3 regions of the Nioella aestuarii genome follow, and region 3 is predicted to be linked to each of the others. Evidence: riboswitches for the same ligand, from Rfam matches in the RefSeq annotation. Region 3 holds a riboswitch; each other region holds the start of a gene.
What was found. A riboswitch is a leader RNA that binds a small molecule or an ion and turns the genes downstream of it on or off. The one in region 3 is predicted to bind cobalamin.

Region 1 (9,989 bases), on a different contig from region 3:
CAGGGTCGAGGGAACCTCGCGGTCCTCATATGCAGCGACAGGCGTCTTGAAATCGCGGCGGTTGGCCATGCAGTTGGCCCCGATCGGCCCACGCCCCGGCAGATCGAATTTCTGTCCGTAGTTTTCGCAGACGAAACCGCGTGCCGGACCTTCCAGAACCTCCACGCGATAGACCAGACCGCGCGGCAGAATGGCGATTTCCTTGGGCTCCAGGTCGATCACACCAAGTTCGGTGCAGAACCGCAGCCGCCCTTCCTGGGGCACCACCAGAAGTTCGCTGTCGGCGGAGTAGAAATAGGCGTCCTGCATGGACTCTGTCACGAGATAGATATGCGAGGCCATGCCCACCTGGGTGTTCACATCACCCGCCGTTGTCATCGTCCGCATACCCGTCAGCCAGGTCAGCCCTTCGTCCGAATGGGGCACCGGATCCCACCGGTACTGGCCCAAAGAAATCACGTCCGGGTCCACATGCGGGGCCGATTTCCAATAAGGCAGGTCGATCTTGGTGTAGCGGTGCGAATGCTTCACCGAGGGCCGGATGCGGTAGCACCATGTGCGCTCGTTCTGATGGCTGGGGGCGGTGAAGGCCGTGCCTGACAGCTGCTCACCATAAAGGCCGTAATTGCATTTCTGCGGGCTGTTCATGCCCTGGGGCAGGGCACCGGGCAGGGCTTCCGTTTCGAAATCGTTGCCAAAGCCCGGCATGTATTGCAGCTCGTTGGGACGAGTCGCCGCCGTTACCATGCCCTTGGGCAGATCATGAGTAGTCATCGCGCGTTTCCTCTCGGGTCAATAACCGGGACAGGTCCTCTCCCCCCTGCCCCGGCCCTGATGTCTCAAGCCTTGTTCAGTTCCTTGGCATGAAGCCATGCGGCGTGCTGCGGGGCCTTCTTGGTCCGCGACCATTCTTCCAGCATGTCCCATTTCACTTCGTCCATGCGCTTCAGCAGCGCCTCTTCTTCCGGGTCCGGGCAGGCCAGCTCGATCCGGTGGCCGTTGGGATCGAAGAAATAGATCGAATGGAAGATGGAATGGTCTGTGACGCCAAGAACCTCGACGCCATTGGCCTCCAAGTGCTCCTTGAAGGCAATAAGCTCATCCCGGTCCTTCACCTTGAAGGCGATATGCTGCACCCAGATGGGCGTGTTCGGATCGCGGCCCATTTCCGGCTTGGTCGGCAGTTCGAAGAAGGCCAGGACGTTGCCGTCGCCCGCATCGAGGAAAAGGTGCATGTAGGGATCAGGCTCGTGGGTCGAAGGCACGTGGTCCTCTGCGATGGCAAGGATGAAATCCATGTTCAGCATCTTGCCGTACCATTCCACGGTTTCCTTCGCGTCTTTGCAGCGATAGGCGACGTGGTGAATCTTCTCAATTTTCATGCGGCATCCTCCTGTTTGAGGGCGGCGGCGCCAAGGGCTTGCGACAGCACCTTCCGGTCGCCGATTTGATTGGCCAGCACCAGCACCAGCCGGGCGTTGAGCGCGTCGCTTTCCGCCTTGGTCAGGCCCTCATGGGTGGCCAGAAGCTCGGCGTAGAAATCATCCGCGCCGGGGATGTTCGGGGTCAGAATGAGGTCGGACATGGGGCTTACTCCTTGCCGATGGCGCGTTTGAGCGCGGCTTTGACGGCGGCGGCGTCATAGGCGGGCCAGCGTGCCGCGACGTGCTGGTCGGGACGGATGAGATAGACGGCGCTGGCCGCCTCACCCAGATACCGTTCGGTGATGTCGGAGGTCGCCTCCAACGCCAGACGGGTCAGCGTCAGGCCCTCGGCCTCCAGCGTCGCGGGTGCGTCAGCGCCGATCGTCAGCAGCGTGAACTGATCCCCCAGTTTCGACAGCAGGTAGCCATCGCCAAGCGGCGCATCCGCGCAAGGGCTGCCGGGGCGAGACCGCGCCGGGCCGCCGGGCAGCGCGTCGGGCGTGTTGAGCGGCGAGCCATCATAGGTGCAGGGCACGCTGAGCCGACCGGAATTCACCAAGGGCCGGGCAAAGGCATAATGCTCGGACAGGTCCAGCACCGCGTCGCGCAGCACCCGGCTCATCTCGGATTTCGGCGTGATGAAGTCGGTCGATCGGGAGGAGTTAAGGATATTCTCTTCCGCCCCGTGAATGCGTTCAATGTCGTAGCTGTCCAGCAGGCTTTCAGGCGCGATGCCGTCCATCACCAGCTTCAGCTTCCAGCCTAGGTTGTCGGTATCCTGAAGCCCGGAATTCGCGCCTCGTGCGCCGAAGGGGGAAACCTGATGTGCGGAATCCCCCGCGAAGATCACCCGATTGTGGCGGAACTTTTCCATCCGGCGGCACTGGAACGTGTAGATCGAGACCCATTCCAGATCGAACTTCACGTCCTCGCCAAGCATGGTCTTCAATCGCGGAATGACATTTTCCGGCTTCTTTTCCTCTTCCTTGTCGATGTCCCAGCCCAGTTGCAGATCGATGCGCCAGACCCCGTCGGGCTGCTTGTGCAAAAGCGCCGACTGCCCCCGGTTGAAGGGCGGGTCGAACCAGAACCAGCGTTCGGTCGGGAAATCGGCCTCCATGATCACGTCAGCAATCAGGAAGTTGTCCTCAAACACACGGCCCACGAAGTCGAGCCCCATCATGGCGCGGGTGGGCGAAGCTGCTCCGTCACAGGCGATCAGCCAGTCGGCCTCCAGCTTGTATTCCCCCTCGGGCGTGTCGATCAGCAGGCTAACATGGTCGCCCGTGTCCGTCACGCGCAGCACCTTGTTGCGGCCCCGGATCTCGATCGGTGCGCCCTCTGCCTGCAAGGCCCGCACCCGGTTCACCATGTACTCTTCGAAGTAATACTGTTGCAGGTTGATGAAGGCCGGAAACTCGTGGCCCTTTTCAGGCAGCAGGTTGAATTCATAAACCTGCCGCTCGTCGAAGAATACCTTTCCAAGCTGCCACTCAACGCCCTTTGCCACCATCTCATGACCGCACCCGAGGCGGTCGAGAATTTCCAGCGGCCGCTTGGCGAAACATATCGCGCGGCTGCCGAAGCTGACCTTGTCATTGTCGTCCAGAACGATGACCTCCACCCCCTGCTGTGCAAGGTCGATGGCTGCACCAAGCCCGATAGGACCAGCCCCGATCACCACCACCTTGCGGCGAACGGGCGCTTCAGCATCCTGATCCGGGGACCGCTGATAGGCGTAGAGCGGCACCTCGAAGATCTTCTTGTCATTCATCTGGTTCATTTCTCCCCCTCCTCCGCGAGGATCATGTCCAATATGCGGCGGCGCTAGGCACGCGGCCGAATTCAAGATGGAAATCGTCCAACTGCGGCGGCGCGATCCCCGCGTCATGCACCATCGTATGGGCCTGCCCCCGGTGATGAACCTGATGCTGGAACAGGTGGAGCAGCAACGCACCTATGGTTTCCGTTACCGGGCCTTCACGCCGCTCGGTCACGCGGTCCTCGTCCAGCATCGCAGGCGTCAGCCCCTTGCAGAAGGACGCCAACCGCATGTCCACATCGGCCTGCGCCTTGGCCAATTCCGCCACCGATCCGATGTCCCTCCTGTCAAAGACCGCCCGGCCACGTCCGCCGGCCTCCAGCGCATCCACGTAGTAGAGATCGACCTCGTAGATATGGTTCAAAGTGGCCTTCAGCGACGGAAAGAACCCCGGACGCGGCGCGGCGAATGCCTCCTCTGACATGTCCGCAATTGCGCCGTAGAGCGTTGCGTTCGCCCAGGCATTGTTCAGAGCCATCGTCAGAAACGGATCACGCATCGCCCAACCTACCCTTGCAGGGCCTCCCACATCTCCAGATCCCGCTGCGCTGTCCAGATGCGGGGCGTGTCGATGCCGCGCGCTTCGTCATAGGCGCGGGCCACGTTGAAGGGCAGGCAGTGTTCATAGATCGCATAATCCCCGAACTTGGGGTCGCATTCAGCGCGTACAGCGTCCCAGGCCTCTTTCAGGCTGCCGCCGCGCGCCGCGACACGGGCCGCCGGGCGGTAGGTCGACTCGACGAAATCGCGGGTGTTCTCGATGGCCGCATTGACCATTTCCTTGCCGATCAGGGCATCGCCGCGCCCCGGCGCAATCGCGTCCACGTCGAACCAGGCGATATTGTCGAGCGTATTGCCCCAGTCGCCGAAATGCCCGTCGCCGCAATAGCAGGCAGAGTGGTATTCGACGATATCGCCGGTGAACATCACGTTCTGATCGGGCACGTGGATGACTGCATCGCCTGCCGTATGTGCGCGGCCCAGATGCATGATATCGACCCGGCGGTTGCCCAGATAGACGGTCATCGCGTCGGAAAAGGTGGTGGTAGGCCATGTCAGGCCCGGAATGCTTTCATGCCCTTCGAAGAGACGCGGGAAGCGCTGGAACTCGCTGTCCCAGTCCTCCTGCCCGCGTTCGACGACCATGGAACGGGCGGTGTCAGACATGATGATCTGACCGGCGCCATAGGCCGACGCCCCGAGCACGCGCACCGCGTGGTAATGGGTCAGCACAAGGTGGCTGATCGGCTTGTCGGTCACGCTGCGCACGCATTCGATGACCTTGTTGGCCAGACGCGGCGTCGCCTGCGCCTCGACGATCATCACCGACTCATCGCCGATGATAACGCCCGAATTGGGGTCGCCCTCAGCGGTGAAGGCCCAAAGCCCCTCGCCCACTTCCGTGAAGGAAATCTTCTTTTCCGACATGTCCCCCTGGGACGCGAATGCCTTCGCCATATCCTGTCTCTCCCGTGTCTCGCGCGCTTTGGCGGTGCGGCCCTCTGCCCCTTCCCGCCGGTCCTTGGCTCTGGTATCGTTGCAAATGCAACAAATGTCAACGCCGTTGCAACTGCAACGAATTATCGGGGAAAACCGGACGGATGGCGAGCGGAGACTTCATGCTGGCAGAATTTCTGCCCTACCGAATCGCGGTCCTGTCCGAGCGCATCAGCCGCCGGCTGTCGCTGATATACGGGGCCGAGGCCGGGATCAGTGTCGCCGAATGGCGGGTCATGGTGCATCTCGCACGCTGCCAGGAAGTCTCGGTGCGCGAAATCCACAACTGCGTAAATCTTGACAAACCCCGCGTCAGCCGCGCCGTCAGCCGCCTGACCGAAGCGGGGCTTGTCGCCAAGACCGGCAGCCCAAATGACCAGCGGCTTTTGTCGATTTCCCTGACAGATGACGGTCGCGCACTGTTGGATCGCATCCTGCCCCCGGCGCTGGAATACGAGGATCGGCTGTGCGCCAATCTGACAGCGCAGGAGCAGACGACCCTGACGGCGATTATGGAAAAGCTGCACCGGATGATGGACACAGATCCAGATGCCCGCCCAAGATCCCGTCTCGACCTGCCGCGAGATGCGGTGGAGTAACCCATGCATTTTCGCTCGTAAGCACTGCCATTGCACCACCGCTGAAAACACGCTCTACCGGATCGCGGCAGGATCGCGCAGACTGCCCAAAACGTAGACCAGGATGGAGAGCTGATGTGCCCGGAAAACGATTACTGACAGAGTTCGGACAGGGCACCAGCCTGCGCCGCCAGGACTATACCGAGGCCGCGATCCGGGCCGTGAAAGACGCGCTTTGGCACAACTCGATCAACCTGGCCGAGCTGTTTGGGCGCGACAAATCCGACATGCAGATCGAGGTGGACATTGGCGTGGCAGAGCCCGATCAGGTGGATGTGGACGCCGTTGGCGCGGTGTTCCCCTACGGTCAGGTGTCGGTGACGGCTGTCAAGGGCGGGCTGGATATTCCGCGCTCCGACGGCAAGGCCCCCACGGTGATCGCGGTCGCAGCGCTGTCGGTCTCTTTCGAAATGGAGGGAGCGTGATGGCTGAGCAGCGGTTTATCATCGAGATGGGCATGGGCAATGACCAGTACGGGCAGGACTACACCAAGGCCGCCGCGCGTGCGATTGAAGACGCGATCCGACACAGTTCCATTCCGATGTTCGACGCTCTTGAGCTGGACCACTCCCAGATGCGGGTTCAGGTGACAGTCGGCGTTCAAGACCCCGAACAGGTCGATTGTACGGCTCTCCTCAAGCGATTGCCGCGCGGACGGGTCGAGGTCAGGGCGGTTAATGGCGGGCTCAACGTGACCAATCCGGACAATGGCAATGTCACAGTGCTTGCAAGCGCGGCGGTAGAGGCGTTCCTGGACCCTGCTCTGGTTTCCGGGCGTTAGGTGGCGAGTATGACCAAGGCGCTGATGATCCAGGGGGCGGGGTCGAATGTGGGCAAGTCTCTGCTTGTGGCGGGGCTGTGCCGGGCGGCGCGTCTGCGCGGGCTGTCGGTCGCGCCGTTCAAGCCGCAGAACATGTCCAACAACGCCGCCGTAACCGTTGACGGGGGCGAGATCGGGCGGGCGCAGGCGTTGCAGGCAATGGCCTGCGGGCTCGATCCGGTCGTGGACATGAACCCGGTTCTGCTGAAGCCCGAAACCGATGTGGGCGCTCAGGTTGTCGTGCAGGGCAAGCGGCTGACCACGGTGAAGGCACGGGACTACGCGGCCCTGAAACCGCAGCTGATGACGCCGGTTCTGGACAGCTTCAATCGCCTGAAGGCACGGCACGATCTGGTGATCGTGGAGGGCGCGGGCAGCCCGGCAGAGGTAAACCTGCGCGCGGGTGATATCGCCAATATGGGCTTTGCCGCCGCTGCGAATGTGCCGGTGGTACTGGCCGGGGATATCGACCGAGGCGGCGTGATTGCCCAGATGGTCGGAACACAGGCCGTTCTCGATCCGGGTGACGAGGCGCTGATCAAGGGTTTCCTGATCAACAAGTTCCGCGGCGATGTGCGGTTGTTCGACGACGGCTATGCGCTGATAGAGGCGCGCACGGGCTGGCGCGGCTATGGGGTGCTACCCTTCTTCTCAGAGGCCTCAAAATTGCCCGCCGAGGATGCCCTCGACCTGCCCAAGGGCGGCTTTGGCGAGGGGCTGAAGGTGGCTTGCCTCGCGCTCAGCCGGATCGCGAATTTCGACGATCTCGACCCTCTGGCACAAGAACCGGGCGTGTCGCTGACCATGGTTCGGGCGGGCGAGGTTATCCCTGCCGAGACCGATTTGGTGATTATCCCCGGCAGCAAGTCCACACGCGGCGACATGGCCTTTTTGCGTGCGCAAGGTTGGGACGTGGACCTGTTGGCACATTGGCGCCGGGGTGGGCACATTCTGGGGATCTGCGGTGGATACCAGATGCTGGGTCGCGTCGTTCACGATCCTGACGGGATCGAGGGCGCGGCCGGCTCCACAGAAGGTCTCGGGCTTTTGGACGTCGAAACCATCATGACCGGAGACAAGAGCCTGACCCGTGTCGATGCCACCCATGAAGCCACCGGAGCAGGGATGAAGGGCTATGAGATCCATATCGGACGGACGGATGGACCAGACCGCGCGCGCCCCTTCGCACGGGTGAGCGGCAACGCCGAGGGAGCGCGATCCGCAGATGCGCGCGTTCAGGGCAGCTACCTGCACGGAATGTTCGTGGAAGACGGGTTCCGGCGCGCTTTTCTGGACGGGTTCGGGGTGACTGCCGGGCCATTGTCTTACGGACGGGTGGTAGAGGACACGCTCGATGCACTGGCGGCGCATATGGAGCAACATCTGGATCTGGACGGGCTGCTGGCGCTTGCGCATTGACACGGCATAGGGTGCGGTCTCTCTGGCTGCACTCTGCAGGCAATGTCGCTATGGCGCCGCCAGAAAGACGGCGGGGGCAGTGCCCCCACATGCGCGCCCGGAACGGGCGCGCCGGTCGACGCGCGAAGCGCAGTCAAACAGTTCTTAGAATTCCACGCCCTTTTGCCCTTTGATCCCGGACCGGAACGGATGCTTGACCAGCGTCATTTCAGTCACCAGATCAGCGATCTCGATCAGCTCTTCCTTGGCGTTCCGACCGGTCAGCACCACATGCGTCATCGGTGGTTTCTCTTCGCTGAGAAAGCGCACGACCTCGGCGATATCCAGATAGTCATAGCGCAGCGCGATATTGATCTCATCGAGCAGCACCATCTTGATGTCTAGGTCGCGGATCAGCTCTTTCGCCTTTTCCCAACCCTTCGCGGCCATGGCGATATCGCGGCTTTTGTCCTGGGTTTCCCAGGTGAATCCCTCGCCCATGGCGTGAAACTGGCAAAGGTCCGAGAAATTGCCTTCCAGAATCCGCCGCTCGCCGGTGTCCCAAGCGCCCTTGATGAACTGAACCACGGCGCAGGGCATTTCATGGGCGATGCAGCGCAGAATCATCCCGAACCCTGAGGAGGATTTCCCCTTGCCAGGCCCGGTGTGGACGATGATCAGACCCTTCTCGCCCTCTTTCGTGGCCATGATCTTATCGCGTGCGGCTTTTTTCTTGGCCATCTTCTGGGCGTGGCGGTCTTCATCCGAAAGCGGCGTATCGGCCATTTCTTCATCCTTCGCTTGACATCGGGGCGGCTCATGCCGCAGGTGCGGAACTGCTGGTTCCTGTTCCTAGAACAGGCGAAGAGGGAATGCGACAGGCTTTGCGACCTTGCTGGGTTCATTGCCGAAGCGCAGCCGCCCCCGCGACCGTGACCGGAGAAGGCCCTGGAACCACTGGCAACCATGCCGGGAAGGACCAGACGCCGCCGGGGCCGCCCGTGCCCCGATATCCGCAAGCCGGGAGACCTGCCAGCGACAAGAGTAACGGGCGGCCGGGGTGCGTCGCGCCGGCCATTGCGGGCTGATTGTCCAGGCTGGTTCCCCCTATCGTCCCAAAACAGATGAGGCCGCGCATGGGCGAGGTAACAGTCACGGTCTGCACGACCTGCCGCAAGACGGTGGATGGTGAACGTGTTCCAGAGGAACCGCGCCCCGGCCACCGCCTGCACGAGGCACTAAAATCCGCCGACCTGCCCGAAGGTGTGCGCCTGCGCGGGAATGAATGCCTGTCCGCCTGTTCCAACGGCTGCTCTCTGGCGATCACAGGCGGGCCAGATCGCTGGACCTATATCTATGGCCGTCTCGATCCCGAAGATCACCTCGACCAGATCCTCGCGGGTATTCGCGCTTATGCCGCCACCACCGATGGTCTTGTGCCCTGGCGCGAACGGCCCGAGGTCTTCCGCAAACAATCCATCGCCCGCATCCCCCCGCTCTCGGCTCCAGACAGCAAGGACTGATCCATGCAATCGCTTTCCAAAATCCCCGTTACCGTCATCACCGGCTTTCTCGGTGCGGGCAAAACCACGCTGATCCGTCATCTGATGACAAATAATCAGGGCAAGCGACTGGCCGTTCTGGTCAATGAATTCGGCACCGCAGGAGTGGATGGCGATATTCTCAAGACCTGCGCGGATGAAAACTGCCCGGCGGAAAACATCGTGGAACTGGCCAATGGCTGCATCTGCTGCACCGTGGCCGACGATTTCATCCCAACGATTGAGACGCTGATGGCGCTGCCCGAAACGCCCGACCATATCCTGATCGAAACCAGCGGATTGGCCCTGCCCAAGCCGCTGCTGAAAGCCTTCGACTGGCCCGCGATCCGGTCGCGCATCACCGTTGATGGCGTCATCGCACTGGCCGATGCCGAGGCCGTGGCCGCAGGCCGCTTCGCGCCGGATGTGGATGCCGTTCAGGCACAGCGAGAAGCCGATGACAGCCTCGACCACGACACGCCGCTTGGCGAGGTTTTCGAGGATCAGATTTCCTGCGCCGACATCATCCTGCTGTCCAAGGCAGACCTTGCGGGCGACGAGGGGCTGGCCAAGGCCCGCGCGGTGATCGAAGCCGAGATGCCGCGCCCTGTTTCGATCCTGCCAATGACCGAGGGCGTCATCGACCCGCGCGTCGTGCTGGGGCTGGAAGCGGCGGCCGAGGACGATCTCGATGCCCGCCCCAGCCACCATGACGGCGCGGATGACCATGAACATGACGATTTTGACAGCGTGGTGATCGAGCTGGACGAGGTAGAAGACGTGAAAGCGCTGGAGGCCGCAGTCGTGCGGCTGGCGCGGGAACAGAACGCGCTGCGTGTGAAAGGGTAT
Region 2 (9,989 bases), on a different contig from region 3:
CGGCCTCTGCATTCGGCAGGGGCAACGGATCGGTTGGCGGATCGACGAGACGCAGAAGGTAGAAGTTCGCGGGCTTCGCGGCGAAATCAGCCAGGTTCTGCTTGCCGATCGCCAGAAACACACGCGCGCCGTCGGATGGCAGGGCTGCAACCGCGCCGCTCATATCCGCGACATGGGTCCAGCGGTCGCCCTCGCCCTGCGGCCAGCCGGGCCGTTCAAGCCCCGCCAGGGCCACCCCGGACTCAGTACAGGCCGCCACGGCATGTGTGCTCATCTGCGCGGCGAAGGGATGGGTGGCATCGACCACATGAGTGATCCGCTCGGCCCGCAGGTAGTCCACGAGACCCACCACCCCACCAAAGCCCCCGACCCGCGTGGGCAGGGGCTGCGCCATCGGCTTGTCGGTCCGGCCTGCGTAGGAGAAGATGCCATCCACCCCCGCCTCGGCCAGCAGGCGGGCAAGCATGGTGGCCTCGGTCGTGCCGCCAAGCAGGAGGATACGAGTCATGTCTGAGCCCTGGTTGTCCCTGATCGGTCTGGGCGAAGATGGCCTGAACGGTCTGCCCCCCGCAAGCCGCGATGCACTGGATGCCGCGGAAATCGTCTTCGGCGGCCCAAGGCATCTGGAATTGGCCGGGGTGGGGGATCGTGGCCGCCCGTGGCCTGTGCCCTTTTCGGTAGACCCTGTGATGACTCTGCGCGGTCATCGCGTTGCGGTTCTGGCCTCGGGCGATCCCTTCTGGCACGGCGCGGGCGGATCGCTGTCACGCCACCTTGCGCCCGACGAATGGCGCGCCTTCCCGGCACCGTCCTGCTTCTCTCTCGCCGCCGCGCGGCTTGGCTGGAAGCTGGAGGATACGATTTGCCTTGGCCTGCACGCCGCGCCGTTTGAACGGCTGACCCCGGTGCTGCACGAGGGCGCGCGCATCCTGTGCACCCTGCGCGACGGGGATGCAGTGGCAGAGCTTGCCCAGTGGTTGACCGCAAAGGGCTATGGCGCGTCCCGGCTGATGATCTGCGAGGCGCTTGGCGGCCCGCGCGAGTGCTTGCACAGCGTCACCGCCAGGGATGGCGACCTTGTCAATGTCGCGTCCCCCGCCCTCGCCGCAATCGAAGCAAAGGGCGCGCCCGGTCTGTCCCGCGCTTCCGGTCTGGCCGATGACCTGTTTCAAAGCGACGGCCAAATCACCAAACGCCCGGTCCGGGCCCTGACCATTTCCGCCCTCGCGCCGTGTCCTGGCCAGCATCTGTGGGATCTGGGCGCAGGGTCCGGCTCTATCTCGGTCGAATTCTGCCTTGCCGCACCTGGCGCCACCGCGACAGCACTGGAAACCCGCGCCGATCGGGCCGAGAATATCCGCGCCAATGCCCGCAATTTCGGGCTCGATCACCGCATCGCCATCGTGGAAGGCCGCGCGCCCGAGGCGCTTGCCGACCTGCCCGATCCCGACACGGTTTTTGTCGGTGGCGGCGCGACCGAGGATATGCTGACATCGCTTTGGGAGCGGATGCCCAAAGGAACGCGATTGGTCATGAATGCCGTGACGCTGGAAACCGAGGCGCTGCTGATCCGCTGGAGCGAGGCCTATGGCGGCCACCTCCTGCGCGCTGAGCTGGCGGAGGCCGCACCGCTTGGCTCCATGCGCGGCTGGAACCGGGCGCGGCCGGTGCTGCAATGGACGGTGACGCGATGATCTGGGCTGGCATCGGATTGCGCGAGGGAGCGGGCTCAGCGGCCTTCAGCGATGCGCTGGCCCGTGCCGGTCGCCGCCCCGACGCGTTGGCTTGCCTGTCGATAAAGGCATCCCCCGCGCTGACCGCATGGGCGAAAGCAGAAAACCTGCCGCTTACTCACCTGACCGAACAGGACATCGCGGGCGAGCCCACGCTTACCTGTTCCCCCCGCATCAAGGCGCGCTTCGCCACCGGCAGCGTGGCCGAGGCTCTGGCTCTGGCTTCCGCCCGCAAAGGCGGCTACAGGGCGCGTCTGATCGCCCCGCGCGTGGCCAGCGCCTGTGGTATGGCCACCATCGCGCTGGCAGAAAGGACTGACACATGACCGTTCACTTTATCGGTGCAGGCCCTGGCGCTGCCGACCTGATTACCCTGCGCGGACGCGACCTGATCGCCGCGTGCCCGGTCTGCCTTTATGCCGGGTCGCTGGTGCCGGAGGAGTTGCTCTCCCACTGTCCTGAAGGCGCGCGGATCGTGAACACCGCGCCTCTGTCGCTCGACGAGATCGTGGATGAGATTAAGGCCGCCCATGCGGCAGGCCATGACGTGGCGCGGCTCCATTCCGGTGATTTGTCGGTCTGGTCGGCCATGGGCGAACAGCTGCGCCGCCTTCGTGCGGAAGGCATCCCCTATGACGTGACGCCGGGCGTGCCCTCTTTCGCTGCCGCTGCCGCCGCTTTGGGCGCGGAACTGACCCTGCCCGGCGTCGCACAATCGCTGGTGCTGACCCGCACCTCGGGTCGCGCCAGCGCCATGCCCGAGGGCGAGACGCTGGAGAACTTCGCCGCCACCGGCGCGACGCTGGCCATTCACCTGTCGGTGCATGTGCTGGAGGACGTGGTGGCTCGGCTATCGCCCGCCTATGGCCCCGATTGCCCGGTCGCGGTGATCTGGCGCGCGACCTGGCCCGACCAACGGATCGTCAAGGCAACGCTCGCCACGGTTGAAGAGGCCACGGGCGGCGAACGCGGGCGCACGGCACTGATCCTGGTCGGCCCTGCACTTGGCGCAGAGGATTTCGACGAGAGCTGCCTTTATGCAGGCGATTACGACCGCCGCTTCCGCCCCGTGGGCACCGACCCGCGCTTCCCGGAAACGGTGGACTGATGCCGCGCGGTCTGATCATATCCGCCCCCGCCTCGGGCACCGGCAAGACCACGCTGACGCTTGGCCTGCTGGCGGCACTGCGCGCGCGCGGGCTGACCGTTCAGCCGTTCAAGAGCGGGCCGGACTATATCGACCCCGGATTTCATTCGGCAGCAGCCGGGCGGGCATCCGTGAACCTCGACACCTGGGCAATGGGTGCGGAGATGATCGGCGGGCTGATCGGATGTGCTGCGGACGCGGAATTGATTGTCGCGGAAGGCTCTATGGGGCTTTTCGACGGGGTGGCCATTGACGGCGAATGCGGCAACGGGGCCAGCGCGCATCTGGCAGCACTGACCGGCTGGCCCGTGGTCCTGGTGCTGGATACATCCGGTCAGGCGCAGTCGGCAGCTGCGGTGGCCAAGGGTTTCGCACTGATGCGGCCCGATGTGCGTATTGCAGGGGTTGTTCTCAATCGCGTCGCCTCGCCCCGGCATGAGGCAATGCTGCGGGCAGGCATGTCGGAAGTGGGGATCGAAGTGCTCGGCACCCTGCCCCGGCAAAAAGAGATCGAGATGCCCTCGCGCCATCTGGGCCTCGTGCAGGCAGGCGAACAGGCAGAGATGCCGCGCATTCTGGACACGGCGGCGCGGTTCGTGGCTGAGAACGTGAACCTGGACCGGATGTTGGAGATCGCGGCTGAAACGACGATGACCGGTCACACCGCTTCAATTGCGCCGCCCGGCCAGCGCATCGCCTTGGCGCGCGATGGAGCGTTTTCTTTCGTCTATCCGCATCAGCTTGATGGCTGGCGGCGGGCGGGGGCCGAAATTCTGCCCTTCTCGCCGTTGAATGACGAAGCCCCCGATGAGAGCGCCGATATTTGCTGGCTGCCCGGCGGGTATCCGGAGCTACATGCGGGGCAATTGGCAGCCGCAACGCATTTCCGCGCCGGCCTGCGATCCTTCGCAGAAACCCGTCCGGTGCACGGCGAATGCGGTGGCTACATGGCCATGGGCAGCGCACTTGTGGACAAGGAGGGCACGCATCACGAAATGGCGGGCCTCCTAGGCCTCGTGACCTCGTATGAGAAGCGCAAGATGCATCTGGGCTATCGGTTGGCGACACTTCAAGCCGCCATGCCCGGCCACGCGGCGGGTGCGCGCCTGCGGGGCCATGAGTTCCATTATTCTACCATTCTTGACCAGCCAGATGCACCGCTGGCAGAGGTGGTCGACGCGGGCGGCGCAGCAGTGCCCGAGACCGGGTCTCGCCGGGGCCACGCCACCGGCACCTTCTTCCACCTGATCGCGGAGGCCACGCGGTAACATGACCGGCTTCGTCAGTTTCGTTTCCTCTGGCCCGGGCGACCCCGAGTTGCTGACACTAAAGGCCGTGGACCGGTTGAACCGCGCCGATGCCGTGCTGTTCGACGATCTCAGCTCAGGCCCCATCCTGACCCATGCGCGGCAGGATGCAGACCTGGTCGGGGTGGGGAAACGTGCTGGTCGCCCCTCGCCCAAACAGGATCACGTAAGTCGCCTTCTGGTCGACTATGCCAAGACCGGGCAACGGATCGTGCGGCTGAAATCCGGCGATTCCGGCATATTCGGACGGCTTGAGGAAGAAATCACCGCGCTGCGTGCCGAAGGCATCCCCTACGAAATCATTCCCGGCGTCACCTCTGCTTCTGCCGCAGCTGCCGCCGCGGGCATTCCGCTGACGCGCCGACTGACGGCGCGCCGGGTGCAGTTCGTGACCGGCCATGACGTGACCGGGGCGCTGCCCGAAGGGCTGGACCTTGCGGCCCTTGCGGATCCCGGGGCGACCACCGTGGTTTATATGGGCAAGCGCACCTTTGCGGCGCTGGTGGAACAGCTAGTCGCCAAGGGCCTGCCCGCCGACACGCCCGCGCTGTTTGCCGAAAGCGTCTCAACCGAGGATCAGCGACTGACCCGGTCGACGGTGACAGAGCTGGCGGCCACGCTGATGACATCCGACAGCAAGCTGCCGGGCCTCATCCTTTACGGTCCGCTGGCTGATGGCGATGTCTGAGATCACGCTGACCGTCTGCACCACCTGTGTGCTTGGCGCATCGGGTTTTGCAGACCGGCTGCACGCGGCTCTGCCTGCTGAGCCCACTGCGAAGGTCAATACCGTGGACTGCATGTCAGGCTGCCCGCGCCCCTCAACCCTGTCTGTACGCGCACCGGGAAAAACCGCCTATCTCTTTGGAGATCTGACCGAGGCGGACCTGCCTCTGATCCTGGCATTCCTGCCGCTTTACGCCGACTCGGTTGACGGCAATTTCGCGGATGCCCGCGTGATCGGGGATCTGCGGCTCAAGGCCATTGCCCGCATTCCTGGCTAAGGCGTAGTTTTTCCCGCCGAGGTCGTTTTCATGCGCAAGCAGGCGTGTTTTGCGCATTGACCCGGCAAGTCCCCAAACGGCATAGTGATGATGTGGTGTCCCAATGGTGCAAAGCATCGGGGCTGAAACGGGAACGGGGAAAGGGCGGACCAAGTTGCGGCGCCCAAAGCCCCGACCGCCCCCGCGACTGTGAGCGGCGAGCGGCCTTTCGTTAACCCACTGCCGGGGCACTGTGGCGCCGGTGGGAAGGGGAAAGGCTCGGCTGTGACCCGTGAGTCAGGAGACCGGCCACGCGAAGTGAAACCAGAAATGCCGTCGGGTGTGACGGCAAGGAGAAAAGAAAATGTCGCAACTGATTGCCACCGGCTCCGCCACGCAGTCCAAGGTCCTCAGCATCCTGTTCGTCGCGCTTCTGGGCGCGGGCGTCCTGTTCCTTGCAGGTCACGCGCAATCCGCTGTGCTGCACGACGCCGCCCATGACATGCGCCATGCAACGGGCTTCCCCTGCCACTAAGGCAGCGGCACGTTACATCCCATGATGATGCGTATGCTGGCCGGCGGGCTGATCGCCGGCTTTGCAGCAGGGCTGTTTGCAGCCGTGCTGCATTTCGCGTTCGTGCAGGAGATCATCCTGCACGCTGAACTTTATGAATCCGGCGAACTTGTCCATTTCGGGGAACCGATGGCTCATGGCACAGAAGCGGGGCACGATGATCACAGCGGTCATGGCGAAGCGGCTGAAGGCTCTGCCCTTACCCGCAACCTGCTGACCGTTCTGTTCACCGGGCTCATCTATGCGGGCTACGGGCTTGTGCTTGTGGCGGGGTATCATGTGGCGGGCCTCTTTGGCCGCACGATCACGCCGCAAGAGGGTGTCCTGTGGGGCATCGCAGGCTTTGCGACGTTCCAGCTGGCCCCGGCAATGGGCCTGGCCCCGGAACTGCCCGGTGCCATCGGCGCGGATATCACCCTGCGCCAGTACTGGTGGTTGGGCACGGTCGTGGCGACCGCTGGCGGGCTGGCCCTGATCGCCTATAGCCGTGGTGTGCTGACCGTGATTGCAGGGGCCACGCTGGTTGCCCTGCCCCATGCCATAGGTGCCCCGGTTCTGGACGAGTATTTCGGCTATGCTCCACCCGAACTGGCCGCCGAGTTCTCGGCCCGGGTTCTGGGTGTCGCGCTGGCTGTCTGGGCTCTGCTCGGATGGTTAACCGCCCGCTTTGCGGCCCCGGAACCGGACGCGGCCTGATCCGCTGGACAACCCCTATGCCCTCCGCTACCCCCGGGGGGCATTTTCATGAGGCCCCCATGATCGCGCTTGACCTTATCGGCATCGGCACCGGCAACCCGCGTCATCTGACGCTTCAGGCGATTGACGCAATCAACGCGGCCGACCTGATCCTGATCCCCACGAAAGGGGCTGACAAGGATGACCTCGCGGGCCTGCGTCGCCAGATCTGCGCCGATTTGCTGACCAACCCGGCAACGAACGTGGTGGAATTCGCCCTGCCCAAGCGCGATCCATCGATTGCCGATTACCGCGCGCGCGTGGACGCCTGGCACGACGCGATAGCGGAAATCTGGGCGGAAAACATTCGCGCGCATCTGGGTCAGGGGACCCGCGTGGCCTTCCTCGTCTGGGGCGATCCGTCACTATATGATTCCACGCTTCGGATCGCGGAAAGAGTAGCCCGATTGCTGCCGCTTGAAACACGCATGATCCCCGGCATCACCTCGATCCAGGCGCTGACCGCAGCCCACGCCATTCCGCTCAACGAGATCAATGGGCCTGTTGTGGTCACCACTGGCCGTCAGATCCGCGACAACGGCTTTCCGGAAGGAACGGATACCGCCGTGGTGATGCTGGATGGTGAATTGAGCTTTCGCGGCCTAGCCTCTGAAGGGCTGCATATCTGGTGGACGGGCTATGCCGGGATGGAGAATGAGATATCCCTGTCCGGCCCCGTTGCTGACATTTCAGATGCGATTGTCACCGCACGTTCTGAAGCCCGAACCACCCATGGCTGGATCATGGACATATACCTTCTGCGCCGAAGACCCATCGTTTGAGCGGAGCGCGAGAACGGCCTTGCAAGGCCGTTGAAAGGCCTTTGCAAAGGCCTTGCCCCGCGCAAGTTAAGAGCTCTGGAAACCAACCTTAAGTTACGCGAAACCTAAGCGAAACAAACCCCTTACGCGCCTCAGATCGCTCTGGACGCCACGTCGGAGACAGCGTTAGGCTCCGCTTCGAACCCCTGTATCGGAGCCGCCCATGCATCTCGCCCGTTTCCCCCGCCTACACCTCGCGCACCTGCCCACGCCGCTGGAGCCCATGCCGCGCCTGTCCAAGGAACTGGGCTGTGAGATTTGGATCAAGCGCGACGACTGCACGGGGATGAGCACCGGCGGCAACAAAACCCGCAAGCTGGAGTTTCTGATGGCCGAGGCCGTCGAGATGGGCGCCGATATGGTGATGACCCAGGGCGCTACACAGACCAATCATGGCCGCCAGACCGCAGCCTTCGCCGCCAAGCTCGGCATGGGTTGTCACATCCTTCTGGAAGACCGCACCGGCTACAATAACGAGAACTACAACGCCAATGGCAATGTGCTGCTCGACCATCTGCACGGCGCAACGACAGAGAAATTTCCCAGCGGCACCGACATGCCCGCCGAAATGGAAAAAGCCGCCGAGGCCGAACGCGCAAAGGGCAAAACCGTCTATGTCATTCCCGGCGGCGGGTCGAACCCGACCGGCGCGCTTGGCTATGTGAACTGCGCCTTCGAATTGGTGGGCCAGGCCAATGACCGCGGGCTGGTCATCGACCGGGTGGTGCACGCGACGGGATCCTCGGGAACTCAGGCGGGGCTGGTCACGGGCATGAAGGCGATCAACGCAGGGATTCCCGTTCTTGGCATCGGCACCCGGGCACCGCAGCCAAAGCAGGAACAGATGGTCTATGACCTCGCCTGTCGCACGGCAGAGAAGCTTGGCTGCCCCGGCGTGGTCACGCGCGCGGACGTCATGGCAAATACCGACTACGTGGGCGAGGGCTACGGTCTGCCCACAGACAGCGGGCTGGAAGCGATCAAGATGTTCGCAGAGCTGGAAGGCATCCTGCTGGACCCGGTCTATTCCGGCAAAGGCGCTGCCGGGCTGATCGACCTTGCCCGCAAAGGGAAATTTAAAGATCAGCGCGTCGTCTTCTTGCACACCGGGGGAGCCGTGGGGTTGTTCGGATATGACTTTGCGTTCGGAAAATAAGATGCGCCGGATCGGTATCCTTGGGGGAATGGGGCCAGAGGCCACGATTCTGATGCAGCAACGGCTGCTTAAGGCCATTCCAGCCGAGGATGATTCCGATCACATTCCACTGCTCATTGACATGAACCCGCAGGTGCCCTCGCGCATTGCTCATCTGATCGAGGGCACCGGCGGCGATCCCGCCCCGGTCTTGGCAGAAATGGCGCGGCGGCTGGAGGCTGGCGGGGCCGAGGCCCTGGCGATGCCCTGCAACACCGCCCATTCCTATGCCGCCAGCATTACGGCGGCGGTCAAGATCCCGCTTTTGAACATGGTGACACTGTCGGCGGAACGGGTGGGCGTGGGCAAAGTTGGCATCCTCGCGTCGCCCGCTACGCGCATCACCGGGGTGTTCGACAAGGCACTGGCCAAGGTCGGCGCAACCCCGGTGTGGCTAGCGGACGACGCTCCGCTGCTGCACGCAATCCGCATCATCAAGGCGAATGGTGCTACGGTTGAGGCGCGGAACATAGTACGAGCCGCCTCTGAGGAGCTATTGGCGATGGGTGCCAGAACGCAGGTGATCGGTTGCTCCGAGATGTCGCTGATTGCAGAAGCCACCAGCGCAGATGCCGATGTGATCGACACGCTGGATGTGCTGGTCGAGGCTGTTGTCGCCTTTGCTTCCTCCAAGGGTTGAAATCGACTCTTTGGGGGCCGTTTTCGTCGGACACCGGCAACAATAGAATGCAGACCCGGCGCTAGCTTGATCCTGTGACCTGCAGGAGCGTCCCCATGTCCATCGCCATTCCCACCCCCTCTGACACCTTCACATTGCTCGCAGATGTCTCGCTGCGCAGCAGCCCCGCGCAGATCCCTGCGCCGACACAGACGCGCGCTGCGCTTTTGCTGCTCGATACGCTTGGCATCTGTGCCGCAGCGGCCCCGATGCAAGCCGGCCATATCGCCCGTGACACCACTTTGGCGCTTTATGGGACGTCTGATCCGGCCATGTCCGCGCCCATGTTGTTCGATGGCCGTACCGCCAGCCTGGCCGGGGCCGCCTTTGCCGCCGCCACCCAGATCGACAATCTCGACGGCCATGATGGGTACAACCCTGTGAAGGGCCATATCGGCGTGGCGGTTATGCCCGCCCTGTCAGCATTGGCGCACCACCTGCCCGACCTGACCGGCCCCGAAACCCTGGCAGCGCTGGTTGTCGGCTACGAAGTCGCGGGACGGGCGGGCGTCGCCCTGCATGCATCTGCCTGCGACTACCACACCTCCGGCGCCTGGAATGCGCTTGGGGTTGTGGCACTGGCTGCACGGCTTCGGGGGCTCTCAGATGCGCAGCTTCGCCACGCGCTCGGCATTGCGGAATATCACGGCCCCCGTAGCCAGATGATGCGAGAGATTGCCAACCCATCGATGCTGCATGACGGGTCGGGCATGGGCGCGCTTGTGGGGCTTTCTTCGGTCATCATGGCCGAGAAAGGCTTTACCGGTGCGCCTGCGATCACACTGGAAGCGCCCGACATGGCGCCGCACTGGGCC
Region 3 (9,989 bases):
CAGGTCGCGCAAGACGGGCCTGATCGTGTCGCCATTCTGATAGTCCTGCCGAAATAGCAGTCCCAAACGCCACACAGACGCGCCAATGCCATATCGCCCGTCCGCATCGCGGGTCAGGAAGCCATAGAGCTGCATCGAATTGGCCTGCCGCAGGACCGTGCTTTTGTGAAGCCCGGTTTCCTCGGCCAGTTCCGCCAGGCTCATCCTGCGCCGCTGACTGGAAAAGGCGGACAGGATGGACATCGCCTTTTCTACCGATTCGATGCGTGTGTTGGTCATTCCCGCCCCTTATTCGGCTCGTTGGCCTAGGCTTGCCACGCAATTCAGGGCTGTCCAGCCGAAATCGGCCGGCAAAGATGCAAATGACTCGCAACTGCATTGACTTCTTGCAAATCATTCTCATTATTATTCTGAACTTCATAAAAAGGTGCAGCAATGCTGACCCGCGTAACCGCGACCCTCGCAGTTTTCCTGACCTCCGCCACGATGGCAGTGGCGCAACTCACCGTGGTTGCCACGACCGGCATGATCGCAGATACAGCCCGACAGATCGGCGGAGACCATGTTGACGTGCGCGCCCTGATGGGCCCCGGGGTGGACCCGCACGCCTATCGCCAGACCCGTAGTGACATCGTTGCGATGACCCGCGCCGATCTGGTGCTGTGGCACGGGCTCTATCTGGAAGCCCAGATGGAGGAGTTTTTTGAGGATCTGTCCCGCCGCCGGACCGTGGTAGCCGTGGCCGAAGATTTGCCGCGCACCCTGCTGCTGGCCCACGAAGACTACGACAACCGGTTCGACCCTCATGTGTGGATGGTTCCCGATCTTTGGCAGCACGTGGCCCAGAATGTATTGTCCACACTGATCGAAGCAGACCCTGAGAACGCAGAGATCTATTCCGCCAATGCAGAGACGTTTTTTGCCGAGTTAGAGACTCTTTCGACCTACTCGACCGAGGTTCTTGCCACTGTTCCGCAAGATCAGCGCGTGTTGCTGACCGCTCATGATGCCTTCAACTACTTCGGTGCGGGCTACGGGTTCGAGGTTCTGGGTATCCAGGGTATTTCGACCGAAAGCGAAGCGGGTCTTGCCAGGATCGCTGAACTTGTTGACCTGCTGGTTGATCGGAATGTGCAGGCGGTGTTCGTCGAAAGCTCGGTCTCTGATCGCAACATTCGGGCCCTGATCGAAGGGGCCGCTGCCCGCGGCCACGAGGTTCTTATCGGCGGAGAGCTGTTCTCGGATGCCATGGGTGAGTTCGGCAGCTACGAAGGCACCTATCTGGGCATGATCGACCACAACGTCACCACGATCGCCCGGTCTCTCGGGGGCACGGCCCCGGAACGCGGGATGACCGGGCAGCTTTCAGCGGGGATGTGATGACCAAGATCGCACTCGCCAGCAGCAACGGTTCCACGGCACCGACCGACGCCCCGGCCATGGCGCCAATGGCCATTCGCGGGATGACAGTCTCCTACGGGCAAAAGCCGGTGGTGTTTTCGGTCGACGCGACCTTTCCCGAAGGGTCCATGACCGCGATCATTGGACCGAACGGGGCGGGGAAATCGACCCTATTAAAGGCCACTTTGGGCATTCTGCGGCCTTTGTCGGGTGTGGTCACGATCTTTGGTCAACCCTTGAACAGCCAACGCCACCGCATCGCTTATGTTCCGCAACGCGCCAGTGTCGACTGGGACTTTCCGACAACTGTCCTGGATGTTGTTCTGATGGGCCTTTCGCGTGAACTGGGGTTGCTGCGCCTGGTTCGGCCGCGCCATCGTGATCGCGCGCTGCACTGCCTGACCCGCGTTGGGATGGCAGAATTCGCAGATCGGCAGATCGGTCAGCTTTCGGGCGGACAGCAACAGCGCGTGTTCCTAGCCCGTGCTTTGGCGCAGGGGGCAGACCTGTATCTTTTGGACGAGCCGTTTGCGGGCGTGGATGCGGCGACGGAGAAGGCGATCATCGCAGTCCTCAAAACGCTGAAAGCAGAGGCCAAGACGGTCGTTTCCGTTCATCACGACCTGTCCACAGTGACGGGCTATTTCGACCGAGTTTTGATCTTGAACACCAACAAGATTGCCGAAGGTTCGGTCGAGGACGCCTTTACCCAGACCAATCTGCAATCCGCCTATGGCGGTCGCTTGGCTACGGCCCAGGTCGCGGGCATTCCGGTCGCGGGGTAGAACATGCTGTGGCAGGCTCTGACGCTTCAGCTTGGCTACAACGCCACGCTTGTTGCCATTGGCGCAACTCTTCTGGGTTTCGCTGCTGGGGTGACGGGCACCTTCCTGTTCCTGCGTCGCCGGTCGCTTGTCTCCGACGCCATAAGTCACGCAACCCTGCCCGGTGTTGGGCTGGCCTTCATCGTGATGGTAGCACTCGGTGGGGATGGTCGGAACCTTGCGGGGCTGTTGGCAGGATCAGCCGTGACCGCCGCCTTGGGATTGCTGGCGGTTCAGTGGCTTACACGCCGCACGAGGCTTGCTGAAGACAGTGCCATCGGGGCGGTTCTATCGGTGTTCTTTGGGTTGGGAGTGGTCCTGCTGACGGTGATCCAGACGATGGAATCCGGTCGTCAGGCGGGGCTGGACGGGCTGTTGCTTGGATCTACCGCCGGAATGCTGCGGTCTGATGCCATGCTGATTGCTGCCGGTGGCGCGCTGACACTGATCCTGACGCTGATCTTGCGGCGGCCCATGATCATGGTGGCTTTCGATCAGGACTACGCCGCCGCGCGCGGGTTGAACATCCGGCAGGTCGATCTGGCCACGATGGGGCTGGTCATGGCGGTGACGGTCGTTGGGCTGAAAGTTGTTGGTCTGATCCTGATCGTAGCCCTATTGATCATCCCGCCGGTGACCGCGAGGTTCTGGACAGATCGAACGGAACGGGTCTGGCTATTGTCCGGGATCATAGGTGGAGTTTCGGGCTTTGTCGGCGCTGCGATATCGGCCTCGGCCCCGGCCTTGCCTACCGGCCCGATCATCGTGCTGACCGGATTTGCCGTCTTCGCGTTGTCATTGTTCCTTGCCCCCAACCGGGGTGTGCTGGCCGCGATACTGCGCCATGTCGCGTTTCAGCGCCGCGTGCATGTGCGGCAGGGGCTGTTGGCATTGGCTCAGGGGCAACCAATTTATGAACGATATACGATCCGGCTGCTGCACCGTGCGGGCCTGTCGCGGGCTGATGGGGTGGCAACGGATGCGGGACGTGCGCGGGCCTCAAAGGCGCTTCTCGATGAAAAACGGTGGGAGATCCTGCGCGCCATGCCCGATCAAGAGGCGGCAGCCGCGCTCTATGATGGGATTCGCCCGATTGATACCGTCGTGACACAAGACCAACTGGCCGAAATAGACACGCATCTGGCCGCCCCGCAGGAGGTTCCGGCATGAGCGGATCAGAGTTCGTCCCCCTCAGCCTGACACCGATCCTGATCGGTACCTTTGCCGCAATTGCCTGTGCGCTGCCCGGCAACTTCCTTGTTCTCAGACGGCAGGCGCTGATTGGGGATGCGATATCCCATGTGGTGCTGCCGGGAATCGTGGTGGCCTTTCTGATCACCGGTACCGTTGCGACCTGGCCCATGATGATCGGAGCCGCTGCTGCGGCACTTCTGGCCGTGCTGCTGATCGAGTCCATACGGCGCCTCGGTGGGATCGAGCCCGGCGCGGCCATGGGCGTGGTCTTTACAACCATGTTTGCCGGGGGTGTGTTGTTGTTGGAGCGGTCCGATACGTCCAGCGTGCATCTGGATGTGGAACACGCGTTGATGGGAAATCTGGAAAGCCTGATCTGGCTGGATGCCTATGGCTGGGAATCGCTGCTTGATCCCGTGGCTCTGGCCGGGTTGCCGCCAGAGCTGATCCGCATTTCTCTGACGCTGATCGCTGTGGTCTTCTTTGTTTGGCTTTTCTGGCGGCCATTGAAGATTTCCACGTTCGATGAAGGCTTTGCGCGTGTCATGGGGATGCCCACGAACGTGATCGGGATGGCGCTTGTCGGGGTTTCGGCGCTGGCGGCGGTGGCAGCGTTTGATGCGGTTGGGTCGATCATCGTGATCGCTATGTTCATTTGCCCACCTGCCGCTGCCCGGCTGATGACCAATCGCTTGGGTGCGCAGGTGGGGTGGAGCGTGGTTTTCGCCACATTGTCAGCCGTGCTTGGCTATGTGTTGGCAGGTTATGGCCCGCTTTGGCTGGGTGCGCAGGATTCTGTCAGCGCGGCGGGAATGATCGCCACGGTATCGGGGGTGATCCTTGTCGTGGCCGCGCTGTTAGGGCCCGAGCGGGGTGGTGCGCTGGCCTGAGGCTCAGATCTGGGATGGGCGCTGTGCCGGGCGATCGACGCGATGCCCGACAATCATGGCCCTGGGAAACGGGCCGTTGCCTATGGGACCATCGGTGAAGAACGCCGTAGCAAACTGGTTGAGATCGTCTGGGTCCGTATCCTCGGGAACCCCGCAAAAGACACGAAACCCCCTTTTACAGAGACTATACACAACACCGCAGCCTTGCCCGCAATCGCCATGCAACCTGCCATGGCCGGACATCTCGAAGTCGTCTGACAAAGCCCGATCCCCGGCGCTCAGTGCTGCAGAAAACTGCCGCGCGAGCGTTAGTCCGACGGCGCAGGGCTGGCCAGTTTTCGGGCAGGTGGTGCAGCTATAGGTATAGCCGTTTTCGGTCATGATCATCGCGCCCTCCGCGCTGGGGATCAGACGGGTCGGGAGGGCCGAAAACCCCCACGAAGGACACCCCGCCTTCAGGTTTCTACGATGATGGCAGGTCTCCTGACTCGCGGGTCATTGCGGTCCCCGGCCTTCCCGGCTCGTCCTTGAACCAGTGGCGCGGATGGGGGCGCTTTCCGCTTACAGTTGCGGGGGCAGTTGCGGCATTGGGGAGACCCCGCACCGCATTCCCTTTTCATCCCTTTGGCTCTGGGCCGCAGGGAACCATCGGGGTCACATTGCGCAGGATGGCGCGCGCGGTCAATGGGGGGAAAGCATGGGGTGCCGCGCGTGCGCCATGCGTACTCCCCCTGAACACCCCCTGCTCAGACAAAAGCTGGTTTCGCCGACTGCGTCGTCGACCCGTGAGCGGCCCTTCTCAACCCCCGGCTTGCGCCGGAGGCCTCAAAGAGCCGCGTTGCCACGGGATATCGGTGAAGGCGGTTTGCTGTAACAGCTGTCTGATCCACTTGAGGGGGCGGGATGCTTCCGGCGGGAGTATTGGAGCCAAGAAGAAGGGGTAGTCAGCCGTTCGTCTGAAGGATCACGCCCGCGAGGTAGAGGGAGCCGCAGATGAGCACGCGGGTGCCGGGAGACTCTGCAAGGATCGCCGAGAGGGCGGATTGCACGTCTTCGGCGGTTGCCGCGCGCAGCCCGGCGGCGCGGGCCTTGGCGACGGTGTCTTCGGCAGAGAGCGTCGCGGCCTGACCGGGGATGGATACCGCATGAAGGCCGCCCGCCACCCCGGCCAGCGGGCGCATGAAGCCGCCGACATCCTTGGTGTTCAGCATTCCGCAAATGAGATGCGTGGGTTTCGCCGGCAGGCGTGAAAGCGATTCGACGATGGCCAGCGCGGCGGCGGGGTTGTGGCCGCCATCGAGCCAGAGCTCGGACCCGGCGGCATTTGCCATATCCACAAGTGGGCCGGTCTTCAGGCGCTGCATCCGGGCGGGCCATTCGGCCCGGGTCACGGCGGCTTCGCAAATGGCTTCATCGAAGCCAAGGTGGCGAAGGGTTGCGAGGACCGCGCCAGCGTTCATCACCTGATGGGCCCCGACAAGATTGGGCAGAGGCAAATCGAGAAGCCCGGTTTCGTCCTGGAACACCAGCCGCCCACGTTCTTCCCACACATGCCAGTGCTGGCCATGGACCAACAGCGGTGCGCCATGGCGAGCGGCGCGGGCTTCGATCACTTCCAGCGCCTCATCCGGCTGCGGGCCGACGACGCAGGGTACGCCGCGTTTTATGATCCCGGCCTTTTCACCTGCGATCTCGGCAATCGTCTCACCAAGGTATTGCTGATGGTCAAGATCGACCGGCGTAATGATCGTCAGTCGGGGTTGGTCCACCACGTTCGTGGCATCGAGCCGCCCGCCAAGACCGGTTTCCAGCAAGGTCCAGTCAGCGTGCACCCGGGTGAAGGCCAGCAGCGCGGCGGCGGTCGTGATTTCGAAATAGGTGATAGAATCGGGGCCGTTGGCGGCGAGGCATTCGTCGAGAATGTCGCTGAGAAGGTCTTCGTCGATCAGATCCCCCGCCAGCCGGATACGCTCGTGAAACCGCGCAAGATGCGGCGAGGTATAGACATGGGCGGCTTGACCGGCGGCCTCGATCCCTGCGCGCAGCATGGCGAGGGTGGACCCTTTGCCATTGGTGCCTGCGACATGGATGACAGGGGGCAACTTCGCCTCGGGATGGCCGAGCGCGGCCAGAAGCCGGTGCATTCGGTCCAGCGTCAGGTCGATGATTTTCGGGTGCAGCGACATCATCCGGTCAAGGAGGATGTCGGAACGGGCCTCAGCCATTCTTGTCGGCAGCCTCTTGAGTCGGTGCTGCGGGCACCTGTGCGTCGCTTTCGGCCTGCGCTTCGGGTTCCGGTGCGGGAAGGTCGCCCTTCACGGCCGGGGGCTGGCCGGTCAACATGCGCAGGATGGTCACAAGCTCATCCTTCATGTTCTTGCGATGAGTCACGCGGTCCAGCATACCGTGATCCAGCAGGTATTCGGACCGCTGGAAGCCTTCGGGCAGCGTTTCGCGGATGGTCTGTTCAATGACGCGGGGACCGGCGAAGCAGATAAGCGCATTGGGCTCAGCGATCTGAACATCACCGAGCATGGCATAGGAGGCCGTGACCCCACCGGTGGTCGGATGGGTCAGCACGACGATGTAAGGCAGGCCGGCCTCTTTAAGCATCTGCACGGCGACGGTGGTACGCGGCATCTGGATAAGGCTTAGGATGCCTTCCTGCATGCGGGCGCCACCTGCGGCGGAAAAGAGGACCAGCGGCAGTTGCCGTTCCACAGCGCGTTCGGCGGCGGCGATGATCGCGTTGCCCACATACATGCCCATTGACCCGCCCATGAAGGTGAAGTCCTGCCCGGCGGCGACGATGCGGGTGCGGCCCACTTCGCCTTCTGCGACCAGCATCGCCTCGAACTCTCCGGTGCCCTTCTGGGCAGCCTTCATGCGGTCGGGGTATTTCTTCTGATCGCGGAAATGCAGCGGGTCGGGGACCGGGACGGGTATTTGCACCTCTGAGAACACGCCGCCGTCAAACAGCGCTTCGAACCGGGCGCGCGGGGTGATCGGCATATGGTGATCGCAGCCGGTGCAGACGTTCAGGTTATCAGACAGCTCCCGGTGGAACAGCATCGTCCCGCATTCGGCGCACTTGGTCCAAAGGTTCTCGGGCACCTCGCGGCGGGAAAAGAGCGAGTTGATCCGGGGGCGGACGTAATTGGTGATCCAGTTCATGAGCTGTCCGTTTCTGCGACCGTCTGCGACCAGATATGACGCGCGGACGGGAAATGCAATTGCAGCGTGGCCTAAAGGCCCGTCTTTGCAAGCGCAAAGCGGATGGCGGCCCAGATGACGACCGTGGTGGCCATGTCGCGCAGCAGCAAGGGCACAAGCGTCTCTGTGTCGGCAGGGCCGAAAGGCGTGACGTAAAGCGCAAGGCCCGACAGCGTGCCGCTGAGTGATACGATCAGTATCGCGGCAACGTTGTTGGCAAAGTGAAATCCCCAGGCCGCGCCGATATTGCCGGTGCGTGCCGTCAGGTCGGCAGCGCAAAGACCAAAGAGGCCAGTCGCCGCCACAACCAGCCAAGCCAGGATTGGGCCGTTGGACAGGTCCAGATGCGCGAGACCGAAGAGGATCGAGGGCAGTCCCATCCAGACCAGCGGCGTGTTGAACCGGGCGGCCAGCTGTTGTTGCAGGTATCCGCGAAAAAACAGCTCCTCGGCGCCGGTCTGACCGAGAATGACCAAAAGCGAGAGGGGAAGGAAGTTCAGCCAGAGGGGCAGGTCCAACCCGGGAACGGGATCATAGCCGAAGGGAAAGACGGCAGAGGCCGCCAGCACGGCCAGACAGACCAGCGTGGCAATCGTGAAATGCCGCCGCATCCGCCGCCAGGGACCGAACAATGTCCAGGCGCTGCGGCGGTGGATCAGCGGGGTCACGGCCATGACACCGAAGGCCAGCCCCCAAAGTGTAGCGATGACCAAGAGGGTCGAGGTCGGTGTATCGGCCCGAGCCATTCGGTCGATCCATGCCTGTCCGCCCTCGACGCCCGCGGTCAGGAACACGGTTCCAAAGAGAGCAATCATCCAAAGAACGCAGATCGCGCAGGCCAGAACGAAGCCAAGCAAAAGCCAGCCAAGCCCCGGCCGCAAACGGGCGGGTGCCACATAGGCTGCGTGTGCTTTGTAGATCATTGCTCGGACTGCCTGCCATTTTTTGCTGGATACTAGCCTGAGAGCCAACCAGCGGCAATCGCGCTTGTGTGAGAGAGTCGCGCGCACTATTCCTGATGGAAAGCGCTTTGGTAAGGGGAAGATAAGCATGGCCACGGGTCCGAACGACAAGTCTCATCTGCCAAGCCGGCACACAACCATCGGCCCTGCACGCGCGCCGCACCGGTCGTTTCTCTATGCCATGGGGCTAAGCGAGGAAGAGGTGAACCAGCCCTTCGTCGGCGTGGCCACCTGCTGGAACGAAGCCGCGCCGTGCAATATCGCGCTGTCGCGGCAGGCACAGGCGGTGAAGATGGGTGTGAAACACGCAGGCGGCACCCCGCGTGAGTTTACCACCATCACCGTGACCGATGGCATCGCCATGGGGCATGAAGGGATGCGTGCCTCACTCGCCAGCCGGGATGCGATCACCGACACGGTGGAACTGACGATGCGCGGCCATTGCTATGACGCGCTTGTCGGGCTTGCGGGCTGTGACAAATCCCTGCCGGGAATGATGATGGCAATGGTTCGGCTAAACGTGCCGTCCGTGTTCATCTATGGCGGGTCGATCCTGCCGGGCCGCTACAAGGGCAAGGACGTCACTATTCAGGATGTGTTCGAGGCTGTTGGCCGCCATCAGGCAGGCGCGAATTCGGACGAGGAGTTGCGGGCGCTAGAGAAGATCGCCTGCCCCTCATCCGGGGCCTGCGGCGGGCAGTTCACAGCCAACACGATGGCTTGCGTGTCAGAGGCGATCGGGCTCGCTTTGATGAATTCCTCGGGTGCACCCGCGCCTTACGAAAGCCGTGATGCCTATGGTACGGCATCGGGCGATGCGGTGATGAACTTGCTGGAAAAGAACATCCGCGCGCGGGATATCGTAACGCTGAAATCTTTGCAGAACGCGGCGCGGGTCGTGGCTTGCACCGGCGGCAGCACCAATGCGGGGCTGCACCTGCCCGCGATTGCGCATGAGGCTGGAATTGATTTCAACCTGCAAGATGTGTGCGAAATTTTCCACGACACGCCCTATTTCGTGAACCTGAAACCGGGCGGCGAGTATGTGGCCAAAGACCTCTATGAGGTTGGCGGCGTGCCGGTGGTGATGAAGGAGTTGCGCAAGGCGGGTCTGCTGCACGAGGATTGCATGACCGCCAGCGGACGCAGCATCGGTGAGGAACTGGACCTGATCGAGCGTGAGGCTGACGGCAAGGTCATCCACCCGATTGAGACGCCGCTGACGGAAACCGGTGGTGTGGTCGGGCTGCAAGGCAACCTCGCCCCCGATGGGGCAATCGTCAAAGTCGCGGGGATGAGCGCCGAGGAACAGGTGTTCACCGGGCCCGCGCGGGTCTTTGAATGCGAGGAAGATGCGTTCGAAGCGGTCAAGGCGCGTACCTACAAGGAAGGCGACGTGATCGTCATTCGCAACGAAGGCCCCGCTGGCGGGCCGGGAATGCGGGAAATGCTGGCCACAACCGCCGCGCTGTCGGGCCAGGGCATGGGCAAAGCCGTAGCGCTGA

Region 1: linked by a shared signal. The riboswitch ahead of ACROHD_RS03860 (DUF1636 family protein) and the one ahead of ACROHD_RS09135 (hypothetical protein) in region 3 are both predicted to bind cobalamin.
Region 2: linked by a shared signal. The riboswitch ahead of ACROHD_RS19945 (CbtB domain-containing protein) and the one ahead of ACROHD_RS09135 (hypothetical protein) in region 3 are both predicted to bind cobalamin.

The regions. Positions count from the first base shown of each region.
Region 1 covers NZ_JBPBBA010000004.1:3,128-13,116, reverse strand. The annotation lists gene hmgA (homogentisate 1,2-dioxygenase) at 1-774, opposite strand, end outside; gene ACROHD_RS03910 (VOC family protein) at 840-1,382, opposite strand; gene ACROHD_RS03905 (DUF2783 domain-containing protein) at 1,379-1,585, opposite strand; gene ACROHD_RS03900 (FAD-dependent oxidoreductase) at 1,591-3,207, opposite strand; gene ACROHD_RS03895 (DinB family protein) at 3,230-3,745, opposite strand; gene ACROHD_RS03890 (MBL fold metallo-hydrolase) at 3,754-4,704, opposite strand; gene ACROHD_RS03885 (MarR family winged helix-turn-helix transcriptional regulator) at 4,866-5,342, shown strand; gene ACROHD_RS03880 (Lin0512 family protein) at 5,459-5,806, shown strand; gene ACROHD_RS03875 (Lin0512 family protein) at 5,806-6,162, shown strand; gene ACROHD_RS03870 (cobyric acid synthase) at 6,172-7,620, shown strand; gene cobO (cob(I)yrinic acid a,c-diamide adenosyltransferase) at 7,765-8,385, opposite strand; cobalamin riboswitch at 8,423-8,650, shown strand; gene ACROHD_RS03860 (DUF1636 family protein) at 8,736-9,122, shown strand; gene cobW (cobalamin biosynthesis protein CobW) at 9,126-9,989, shown strand, end outside.
Region 2 covers NZ_JBPBBA010000060.1:667-10,655, reverse strand. The annotation lists gene ACROHD_RS19980 (cobalt-precorrin-6A reductase) at 1-508, opposite strand, end outside; gene cbiE (precorrin-6y C5,15-methyltransferase (decarboxylating) subunit CbiE) at 507-1,694, shown strand; gene ACROHD_RS19970 (cobalamin biosynthesis protein) at 1,676-2,059, shown strand; gene cobM (precorrin-4 C(11)-methyltransferase) at 2,056-2,841, shown strand; gene ACROHD_RS19960 (cobyrinic acid a,c-diamide synthase CobB) at 2,841-4,148, shown strand; gene cobA (uroporphyrinogen-III C-methyltransferase) at 4,150-4,875, shown strand; gene ACROHD_RS19950 (DUF1636 family protein) at 4,868-5,191, shown strand; cobalamin riboswitch at 5,272-5,498, shown strand; gene ACROHD_RS19945 (CbtB domain-containing protein) at 5,535-5,705, shown strand; gene ACROHD_RS19940 (CbtA family protein) at 5,727-6,440, shown strand; gene cobF (precorrin-6A synthase (deacetylating)) at 6,500-7,261, shown strand; gene cuyA (D-cysteate sulfo-lyase) at 7,464-8,456, shown strand; gene cuyB (cysteate racemase) at 8,434-9,135, shown strand; gene ACROHD_RS19920 (MmgE/PrpD family protein) at 9,231-9,989, shown strand, end outside.
Region 3 covers NZ_JBPBBA010000012.1:9,729-19,717, forward strand. The annotation lists gene ACROHD_RS09110 (IclR family transcriptional regulator) at 1-279, opposite strand, end outside; gene ACROHD_RS09115 (metal ABC transporter solute-binding protein, Zn/Mn family) at 436-1,380, shown strand; gene ACROHD_RS09120 (metal ABC transporter ATP-binding protein) at 1,380-2,186, shown strand; gene ACROHD_RS09125 (metal ABC transporter permease) at 2,190-3,395, shown strand; gene ACROHD_RS09130 (metal ABC transporter permease) at 3,392-4,309, shown strand; gene ACROHD_RS09135 (hypothetical protein) at 4,313-4,696, opposite strand; cobalamin riboswitch at 4,766-4,974, opposite strand; gene ACROHD_RS09140 (bifunctional folylpolyglutamate synthase/dihydrofolate synthase) at 5,254-6,534, opposite strand; gene accD (acetyl-CoA carboxylase, carboxyltransferase subunit beta) at 6,527-7,483, opposite strand; gene ACROHD_RS09150 (CPBP family intramembrane glutamic endopeptidase) at 7,555-8,445, opposite strand; gene ilvD (dihydroxy-acid dehydratase) at 8,573-9,989, shown strand, end outside.